Regions from separate parts of the Heyndrickxia sp. FSL W8-0423 genome, predicted to be linked through region 3. Evidence: riboswitches for the same ligand, from Rfam matches in the RefSeq annotation. Region 3 holds a riboswitch; each other region holds the start of a gene.
The links. Region 3 has a riboswitch for thiamine pyrophosphate ahead of thiT (energy-coupled thiamine transporter ThiT). Riboswitches for the same ligand answer to the same signal wherever they lie in the genome.

Region 1 (3,286 bases), 890 kb from region 3:
CCAAAAATAATCAAGATAAAAAGTCCGCTCCATAACCATGATGGACTATCTGGGAACCAAAATTTCATGACTAATGTTGATGCGGAAAGTTCTGCCGCAAGTGTGATCGCCCAGCTGTACCAATAGTTCCACCCTAATGCAAATCCAAGTGCTGGATCAATAAAGCGGGTAGCATAGGTGCTAAATGCCCCACTTGTTGGCATGAAAGAAGCTAGTTCACCAAGGCTCGTCATAATAAAATACACCATGACACCAATTATCATATAGGCAAGCAGTGCGCCGCCTGGTCCTGCTTGGTAAATAGCAGATCCGCTTCCTAGAAACAGCCCGGTACCAATGGATCCACCTAATGAAATCATCGTCAAATGTCGTGCTTTTAAACTACGTTGTAATCCTCCATTTTGATTCTCCATCTATATAAACCCTCCGTAATCCATTCATACCCTTAAAATAACCATGTTTAAACTAATGGCTTTGTTTAAAGTTCAATCTTGATTTTGACGTCTTGTTGATTGGAGCGGAAGGTGCGAGACTCCTGCGGGAAAAACGGTATACTGGAGACCCCGCAGGCGCGATAAGCGCCGAGGAGTTCGAAAAGCATAGGCGGCTTGCTTATCGACGTACGAACTGGAGGGCAGCGACTGAGATAAAGGAATCACGATGAGTCCTAAAGGACGAATCGATGATGACTTATCGTAGGGAGGTGACCGGAAGTTCGCTAGTCGATAGCCGCCGGAGCTAAACAGGCTCCCGAACCGCCCGCGGAAAGCGAGCACCTTCCGCTCCAATCAACTTCGAATAAAATTAATGGATATTTATAAATAAAAAATTATATTAATAACTATATAAAGATATCATAAACCGGAAAGAATGGAAATAGAAAGTTGTATATTTTATCACTTTGTTGAATGAAATTGCATTATGGATATTTTCCTAGAATAGTTTGGTATGCTGAGAATAAACAAATAATGCTAAAGTAACTTTACACATGATTTTTTGTCATGTATGATAAGGGCGAATAATAAAACTGCATATGACCTATCTACACTAGGGGTGCTGAAAAAGCTGAGATGTGAACGTGGAAGTGCGTTCCGATCCCTTATTACCCGATCTAGATAATACTAGCGTGGGGAAGTGTAGTAGTATTGGTGTAAAATCATTCATTGATTTGCATCTATTCGTATACTACTGCATCTTCCAAGAGATGCAGTTTTTTTATTCTCCAAAAAAAGAGAGGAGAATGGTTATGACAGAAGTATGTGGAACAAGTAGAATTGTAGGTTTTCGTTTTTCCCTTTATCCGATGGCGGATGAATTTGTAGATATTATTTTATCTACGCTTCAACGGGTCGACACCACTAAAGTATGGGTGAAAACGGATGATATTAGTACAGTAATCCGTGGGAAAATGGAGCATGTGTTTGACGTTGCAAAAGCTATCTATTTAATTGCGGCTAATACTGAAAAACATGTAGTACTAAATGGAACATTTTCAATAGGATGTCCAGGGGATTCAGATGGAGACGTGTATATGTCCGAGGACGATATTCGGATGAATAAGGAAAAAGTTGAAAATATTCATCTTGAAGCACCTACCCAATTTGCATTATATCCGATGAATAATGAAAACTATATGCAAATCATTGCAGATGTTGTGGATATCGCCAAACAACAAAACACATTTACTGGAGGAATTCACTATGCCAGCAGATTGGACGGCGATGCGCATGATGTGTTTACAACACTCGAGCATGCATTTAATTATACTCAGGAAAAAGTTAAGCACGTAACAATGACAGTCAATATTTCGGCGAATAGTCCTTCGAGGAAAAAGAAATAAGGAGGGAAAAAGTGATGTCTAAATGGAGTCTGCGGGAAATTGTTGTGATGTCAGTGTTAGGAATTGTCTTTGCCATCGTATATTTATTATTTACCCAAGTAGGGAATATTTTCTTTGGGTTAGTCGGACCGATCGGTTATGAACCGATATTTGGGATATGGTTTATCGTTTCTATCATTGTTGCAAATATTATTCGCAAGCCAGGTGCAGCAGTTTTGGCGGAAACGATCGCCGCATTTGTGGAAATTTTAATAGGGAATGCAGTTGGTCCAAGACTATTAATCTCTGGAATGATCCAAGGTTTAGGGGCTGAGGTTGTGTTTGCCGCAACTGGCTGGAAGCGTTATTCAACATGGGTGTTAATGCTTGCCGGAGTTGGTTCAGCGATATTTAGTTTTGCTTGGGGGTATTTTATCTCTGGATTTGCAACACTATCACCATCGTATGTTTTATCCATGCTAGCGATACGAATGGTTTCTGGTGCGCTCCTTGCGGGATTATTAGGTAAGTATATAAGTGAAGGATTGGCAAAAACAGGAGTGCTTAATGGAATGCCATTAGGCAAAGAGATGAAAAAGAGAAAAGTAGCGTGATTGAAATGGAGATACGGGAACCTTTATTAGAAGTTAGGAATCTTTCATTATCTTATGAGGAGCAATCGATTATAAACAATATCTCCTTTTCCATAAATAAAGGTGAAAAACTTCTATTATTAGGACCAAGTGGCTCCGGCAAAAGTTCGTTAGCACTTTGTTTAAACGGGCTGATTCCAAATTCAATTGAAGGGGACAGGACTGGGAGTATTAAATATGCTGGGAAAGAGATTCAGTCTTATAAACCAGGACAATTAAGCAGCCGAATTGGCGTCGTATTTCAAGATCCTGATTCCCAATTTTGTATGCTCACTGTAGAGGATGAAATCGCATTCGGCTTAGAAAATATAAAATTACCTAAAGAAGAAATGATACGAAAAATAGAATGGTCTCTTTCATTAGTTGGTTTAGAGAAGTATAGACAAGCTCATATTTCTACCCTATCAGGTGGAATGAAGCAAAAGCTGGCACTTGCATGTGTGATGGCAATGGAACCCGAATTGATGATTTTAGATGAACCTACTGCTTTGCTCGATCCGGTGGCAACAAAAGATTTTGCTGAAACGATTGATAGATTGCAAAGAGAAATGAATTTTTCTCTCATCGTCATAGAGCATAAACTTGATTATTGGGTTCCTTTTATTGATCGCACCCTTGTTTTTACACAATCCGGACAACTAATGTACGATGGTTCATTGAAAAAAGGATTGGTTCATCATTTTGATGATATGAAAGATCTTGGAATATGCCTCCCAAAGGTGACACTATTCGGTCAACAGGTGCGAGAAAACTTTTATCCATTAACAGTGGATGAATTAATGGAAGAGTTAGATGAGGTAGACACTTCTTTTCC
Region 2 (3,286 bases), 790 kb from region 3:
TGGATTATTTACAGGGATAATGAAAAAGAGGCTCCACATTTGGGAGTCATTTGAACATTCTTTATCGTATATTCCATCGTTTTTAATCATTTATTTCGTTTTGTGGCCGATTTCTTTTAATCCAACTATTAAGCCTATATCATTAATCGTATTATTTATCATCGTATCGACCATAATCGGATTTCCGAGTGTAGCCGCATCGATTCGGGAAAAAACGATACAAGTGTATCGCTTGCCTTTTATTGAAGCCGCCATTACGACAGGGTCTTCAAAATGGAAAATAATTAAGCGCCACATCATTCCACATTTAATAGAAGATATTGTTATATTATTTGTTCTCGAAATTGTTACCGCAATCACTGTGATGGGACAATTAGCATTATTTAATATTTTTATAGGAGGAACGAAGCTAGAAACCTCACCAACTTTATATCATTCGATTACGAAAGAATGGGCTGGTTTAGTAGGACAGGCAAGGGATCATTTGTGGGGAAATCAGTTCGTTCTTTTCATTCCATTAGTATGCTTACTGTTTGCGATTGTATCATTTCAACTTTTAGCCGTTGGATTAAAAAAACATTATAACCGCAGATATCAAACAAGTCAGTGGATTTAGACGACCATCCTTAATAATTGCAAAATAATATTGCAAAGGAATTCATAAAAATGAGGTAGTTTATTATTCCAGTAAATCATTTCACTTGAAAAAATGATAAAAATAAAGTAATATAACAATACAAGCTGCATTGTACGTATTGATAATAAAGTTTTAACCTTTAAGCTGTAACAGGGAGTTTTATATTGAAACTGGAATGACAAGCTTTCGCCTACATGGCATGGAAGACAAGCAAGAACGTTTCTGCAAACACCCACTTTGAGGAGTGGTGGTTTAAAACTTTCTTAATACTCATACGGCAAAGGCGGCCTTATAAATGACAACTTCCAAATCAGTTTCCAATCGGGAACTGGTTTTTTTATACAGAGAATAATGTATGGAATTATATAATAAGAACCAAATTTTAAAAAGGAAAATTATCCTTTCTTTTTATCTAATTTATGCTAACATATACATAAATGAATAATTTTATCGCTAGGGGAGTCTAAATAAGACTGAGACAGAGATGTTCTGGACCCTTTGAACTTGATCCAGTTTATGCTGGCGTAAGGAAGTGGGAGTAAGAGATATAATCAATTCTGCCCATCTAACTGCTTACGATGGGCTTTTTTGTGTACAATTTCATAATTTTTTCTGCTAGGGGAGCCATAGGCTGAGAGATATCATTGATTGAAACCCTTTGTACCTGATCCGGATTATACCGGCGTAGGGAAGCGGTCTAAATAGCTATTCTGTATTTTCTAGTTACAGTTGTTATTGCCGCTTTCTATTGAGGAAGGCGGTTTTTTTGTTGGAGAAAGAAAAGCTTCCTCACAAAAATCAAATGATGGAGGTGTGTAAAGATGAATAAGTTAAAAAAAATGACGATAACTGCAGTTATTATTGCGATAACTACTTTAATAAGTAATATCGTTTTTATCCCAGTGGGATTTGCAAAAATTTTCCCTATCCAACATATGGCTAATGTATTAACCGCTATCCTATTGGGTCCGTTTTATTCAATTGCACAAGCATTTATCGTGTCAATCATCCGAAATTTCACAGGAACCGGCTCCCTATTTGCTTTTCCCGGAAGTATGATTGGTGCATTTCTATCAGGCTATTTGTTTATGAAAACAAGAAAGCTTAGTTGGGCGTTTACGGGTGAAGTTATTGGAACTGGCATTCTTGGGGCACTCGCAGCATATCCAGTAGCAAGGCTACTATTAGGAAAGAATGTAGCTTTATTTGGATTTATCCCTTCATTTATAGTTAGTTCCTTTGCAGGAGCACTAATTGCCATATTTTTAATGAAAGTATTATTACGAAATCAAACGTTTGGAGGAATCATTCATGAAAACAGCACTTACAATCGCAGGATCTGATTCAGGAGGTGGAGCTGGGATCCAAGCAGATATTAAAACATTTTCTTCCTTAGGTGTGTTTGGAATGTCGGTTATTACTGCAGTTACCGCCCAAAACACAATGGAAGTAAAATCTGTACAAATGATTGATTCACAAATAATCAGTGATCAAATATCTGCTATTTTCGACGACATTCATGTTGATGCAGTTAAAATTGGAATGCTCGGAACAAAAGAAAATATTGATGTGGTTGCAAAGGAATTGAATATATACCGTACAGAGCATATCATCCTCGATCCAGTCATGATATCAAAAGGTGGTCACCATTTATTACAGCAAAATGCGATAGATGCGTTAAAAGAAAAATTGCTTCCAATGGTGACATTAATTACACCTAATATACCTGAGGCTGAAAGTTTAACAGACAGAAAGATTTGTACGATTGAAGACATGTATACTGCCTGCCTCAAATTACAGGAACTCGGTGCCAATAAAATTTTATTAAAAGGTGGCCATTTAGAAGGGGATCCAAATGATTTATTTTTTGACGGACATCACTTTACATGGTTGCCAGGGAAGAGAATTCATACGAAAAATGTTCATGGAACAGGGTGTACGTTATCTTCAGCTATCACCGCTTTTGTTGCTCAGGAAGAAACCCTGTTGAGTGCAGTTAAGAAAGCAAAAGATTATATTACAATAGCAATTCAACATAGCTTAGAACTTGGCAGTGGACATGGTCCAACAAATCATTTTTACCATTTATATGAACGTGCTGGACTAGTAGACAATAAATAGCGGAGGGATTCCAATGGAAATTTCAAAAATGACACGGTTAATTTCATTAGTAAAAGAAAAAAAACCACTTATTCACCATATGACAAATGTGGTAACTATAAATGATTGTGCTAATGTCACACTTGCAATCGGAGCTTCACCAGTAATGGCTACAGAGATTAAAGAAGTGGAAGATATGATTCAACTAGCTGATGCACTAATTATCAATTTAGGAACGATTCATGATGTTGTTTTCGAATCTATGCTACATGCAGGGATTGCTGCTAATAAGAAAGGAATTCCAGTTATATTGGATCCTGTCGGTGTTGGCGCAACAAGTTATCGAACAGAACGATCTATGGAACTATTAGAAAAAGTAAAGATGGCTATCATCCGTGGGAATAGCAGTGAAATACATACATTAATTGGTGGTACAGGTGGAACAAAAGGAGTCGACGCGGGTGAAGGATCTGTACCATCGATTGAAATAGCTCAGCAAGCTGCCAACGCTTTCCAATGTGTTATTGGCATAAGCGGCAAAGTAGACGT
Region 3 (3,286 bases):
CACTTGGTGCCATAGTTGGCTTAGCGCTTCTTCCTTGGTTTTTCTGGTAGGCCGTTGTCTTTTGAAAAAGACTCCTATTTTAAAGGGAGTCTTTTTCAACGAATACATCCTTTTATAATATTGGAAAGATTATTGTAAAAGTTGTCCAATCGTCATTAGATTGACAAGTTAAAGTTCCACCGTGTTTTTCAAGTATATTTTTGGAAACATACAAACCAAGCCCTGTTCCGCTCTTCTTCGTTGTAACGAAAGGCTCGAAAATAGTGTCAACCATTTCTTCCGGTATTTTTGGTCCGTTATTACTTATGTCTATAATAACGGAGTTTTCAGTAATATCCAATTCAATTTGGATAATCGGATTCTTCACGCTTTTCAGTACATCAACCGCATTAAAAATAATATTAATAAGTACCTGTCTTATTTCATCTTTAAAGCCATGAATGCTAATTTCATGCAAATAATGTTTTTGGATATCAACATTTACTTCTAAAATACGAGGATACAAAAAGGATAAGACTTCTTCAATTAAATCATTTAATGAAAAAGAGGTCATTTCAATTGACACAATTTCTTTTTTTGATAGCATAAGAAATTGAGAGATATTAAATTTTAATTGCTCAATTTCGTTAGAGATAATATCCAAATAAGGCAATTGTGGATTTTCAGAACGCAATAATTGCACAAATCCATGAATAGAAGTTAATGGATTACGAAATTCATGAACGAAGCTAGATGTCATTTGTCCTAAAAGTGTTAAACGTTCATGATGTGTTGTATTTATGTATTCATTTTTTTTATCAATGATTTGATCTTTAACATTTGAATAATATGTAACAACATAAAACAATAATTTGTCAAAAGCATAATTAATTTTGTCAATATAGGCATTGACATCGTTTACATTTAAATAATTATTGTATAAAAACTTAGTAGTTATTGATTTACCAATACTTAAATTATATGTAACTTCACCTAAATCAATATTTTGATCAAGTTTTTCTTTAGCAAAGTTAGATGCAAGGGATTTTAAAAAGTGCTCCAATTTTTCCTTCGATATTGACAATGATTGAATAAGAAAATCATGACAAGTATCTTTATTGAAAAATTTGGATTTTAAAGGATTTGACTTGGAGTTTATCAATTGTTCATTCCAAATCGCAACAATTTTATCAATATTTTTATCAAAAAATGCAACGATATCTTGTCTAAGCGGTATCATTTTTTTCACCTCCCTTTTCTTCAAAATAACAATTAGCAAAAATTTCTTCATCTAAAATATATCAAAATATTTAAATAATACCAAGTTAAAGTTATATAAATGTACTTATAGTTTCATAAAATAGCATATAAATATCTTTAAGAATATGGATAAATCAGTTGTAAACGGTATTAAAAAATAGTATAGTTAATTAGTATTATTAAATAAATATAATCCCACAAGGGGAGCCTAAATCGGCTGAGAGTGAACGTATGAGTTCTGACCCTATGAACCTGTTAGATAATGCTAGCGCAGGGACTGTGGTTTGATGGAATAGAAAGCAATGCAGCGATTTCCTTAAACCGTCCTGTATTGCTTTTTTTGTGTAAAAAACGCAATACAGTTGTTTTTACATTCCCTCCGAGCCTTCATAGTCACTCTTCAGACGAAAAGAAAGGAAGGGAATATAAGATGAATAAAAAAACATTGTTTTTAGTAGAAGTTGCTGTTCTCGGAGCACTTGCTTACTTGCTTGACCTTGTTTCAGCATTTATTTGTAAGGCTATTTGGCCAGAAGGCGGATCCGTTTCATTAGCTATGATACCGATATTTTTAATGGCTTATCGTTGGGGCTTAAAAGGCGGGTTGTTAACTGGATTTATATTAGGTACGCTACAAGTTGTAACAGGATTTTCAGTATTTTATCATCCGGTACAAGGGATTGTCGACTATTTTGTCGCCTTTACAGTGATTGGTTTAGCAGGTATTTTTGCAAAGCAAATCAAAACATCTATAGAAAATGGAAATATCGGAAAATGGACTACATACACTGTCTTAGGTGTTTTTCTTGGTAGTTTATTACGTTTCCTTGCCCATTTCTACACAGGTATTGTCTTTTTCGGTTCGTATGCACCGAAAGGACAACCGGTTGCATTATATTCATTGATTTATAATGGAACATATATGTCGATCAATTTTGTCTTAAGCTCAGTACTTGTTGTCATGATCTTATTTATTGCTCCAAGACTTGTCCAAATCAAAAAATAAAGTTAAAGAGGCTGGGACATAACTAGCTTCAATTAGTGAAAAAGGTGAATTTGAGTGTACTCAAATTCACCTTTTTCTTTTTTTGCGTGTAATTCTTCTATTATCTTAGTTGTTGGGCAGTGTATTTTCTTAAATTCACTGCCATTAATGCAAAGCCCATTTCATTTTCTACCTTTGATTTTCCTCGTACGGAAAATCGTGTGAAACGCAAATTAGCCTTCAAGAATCCAAAAACTGGTTCCACATCGATTTTGCGTTTTCGATAGATGGCACTCGTTTTCTCTTCTGAAAGCTTCGCTCTTACATATTCTTTTTGTTGTTCCCATTTTTCATTCACCATTCGTTTTCGATTGTTGCCTTCTTTTGCTTTGGTACAGGAGGGGCGGAACGGGCAGCCCAAACAGTCTTCGCACTCATAGATTTTAAACTTCCGTTGGAATCCTGTACGATCAGTACGGACAGAATAATCGTGAAATGTAAGATGTTTCTGGTTTGGACATGTATAGGTATCTGTTTCTTCATCGTACGGCCAGTTGTCTGGATTGAATAGGTTTTGTTTGTAGGTTTTCTTTTTTTCCTTCATATACAGCGTATAAGGAATAAGTGCTTCACGTTTTCTGTTCAAAAGGATATCATTATAATTTTCTTCACTACCATAACTTGCATCTGTGACGATGTGTTCCGGTAACTCGAAATAATCCTGCTCAATCTCATCTAGAAAGGGAATTAACGTACGTGTGTCTGTTGGGTTTGAGAATAATCCATAGGCAAGCGCATATTGACCTTCCGTTGCGATTTGTGTATTATAACCAGCCTTCAATTGTCCATTTTTCATATAATCATCTTTCATTCGCATAAATGTCGCATCTGGATCTGTTTTAGAATAGCTATTACGTGTACCAAAGATTTCAAGGTCTCGTTGGTATTTCTGTTTTCGTACGATAAAATCAATCAACTGTTTACGCACTTTTTTCGGATATTTGCGTTCATTTCTTAAAGCTTTTCGTTCTGGAACATCCGATGATGCTTCAATTTGTTTAT

Region 1: linked by a shared signal. The riboswitch ahead of MKY81_RS06605 (YkoF family thiamine/hydroxymethylpyrimidine-binding protein) and the one ahead of thiT (energy-coupled thiamine transporter ThiT) in region 3 are both predicted to bind thiamine pyrophosphate.
Region 2: linked by a shared signal. The riboswitch ahead of thiW (energy coupling factor transporter S component ThiW) and the one ahead of thiT (energy-coupled thiamine transporter ThiT) in region 3 are both predicted to bind thiamine pyrophosphate.

Annotation. Positions count from the first base shown of each region.
Region 1 covers NZ_JBBPBE010000001.1:1,296,971-1,300,256, forward strand. The annotation lists gene MKY81_RS06600 (amino acid permease) at 1-413, opposite strand, end outside; TPP riboswitch at 1,040-1,150, shown strand; gene MKY81_RS06605 (YkoF family thiamine/hydroxymethylpyrimidine-binding protein) at 1,247-1,840, shown strand; gene MKY81_RS06610 (ECF transporter S component) at 1,855-2,433, shown strand; gene MKY81_RS06615 (ABC transporter ATP-binding protein) at 2,439-3,286, shown strand, end outside.
Region 2 covers NZ_JBBPBE010000001.1:2,977,400-2,980,685, forward strand. The annotation lists gene MKY81_RS15135 (ABC transporter permease) at 1-616, shown strand, start outside; RNA gene ssrS (6S RNA) at 736-931, shown strand; TPP riboswitch at 1,083-1,185, shown strand; TPP riboswitch at 1,245-1,345, shown strand; gene thiW (energy coupling factor transporter S component ThiW) at 1,459-1,980, shown strand; gene thiD (bifunctional hydroxymethylpyrimidine kinase/phosphomethylpyrimidine kinase) at 1,949-2,758, shown strand; gene thiM (hydroxyethylthiazole kinase) at 2,772-3,286, shown strand, end outside.
Region 3 covers NZ_JBBPBE010000001.1:2,182,928-2,186,213, forward strand. The annotation lists gene MKY81_RS11055 (hypothetical protein) at 1-50, shown strand, start outside; gene MKY81_RS11060 (ATP-binding protein) at 113-1,219, opposite strand; TPP riboswitch at 1,430-1,534, shown strand; gene thiT (energy-coupled thiamine transporter ThiT) at 1,670-2,245, shown strand; gene MKY81_RS11070 (IS1182 family transposase) at 2,346-3,286, opposite strand, start outside.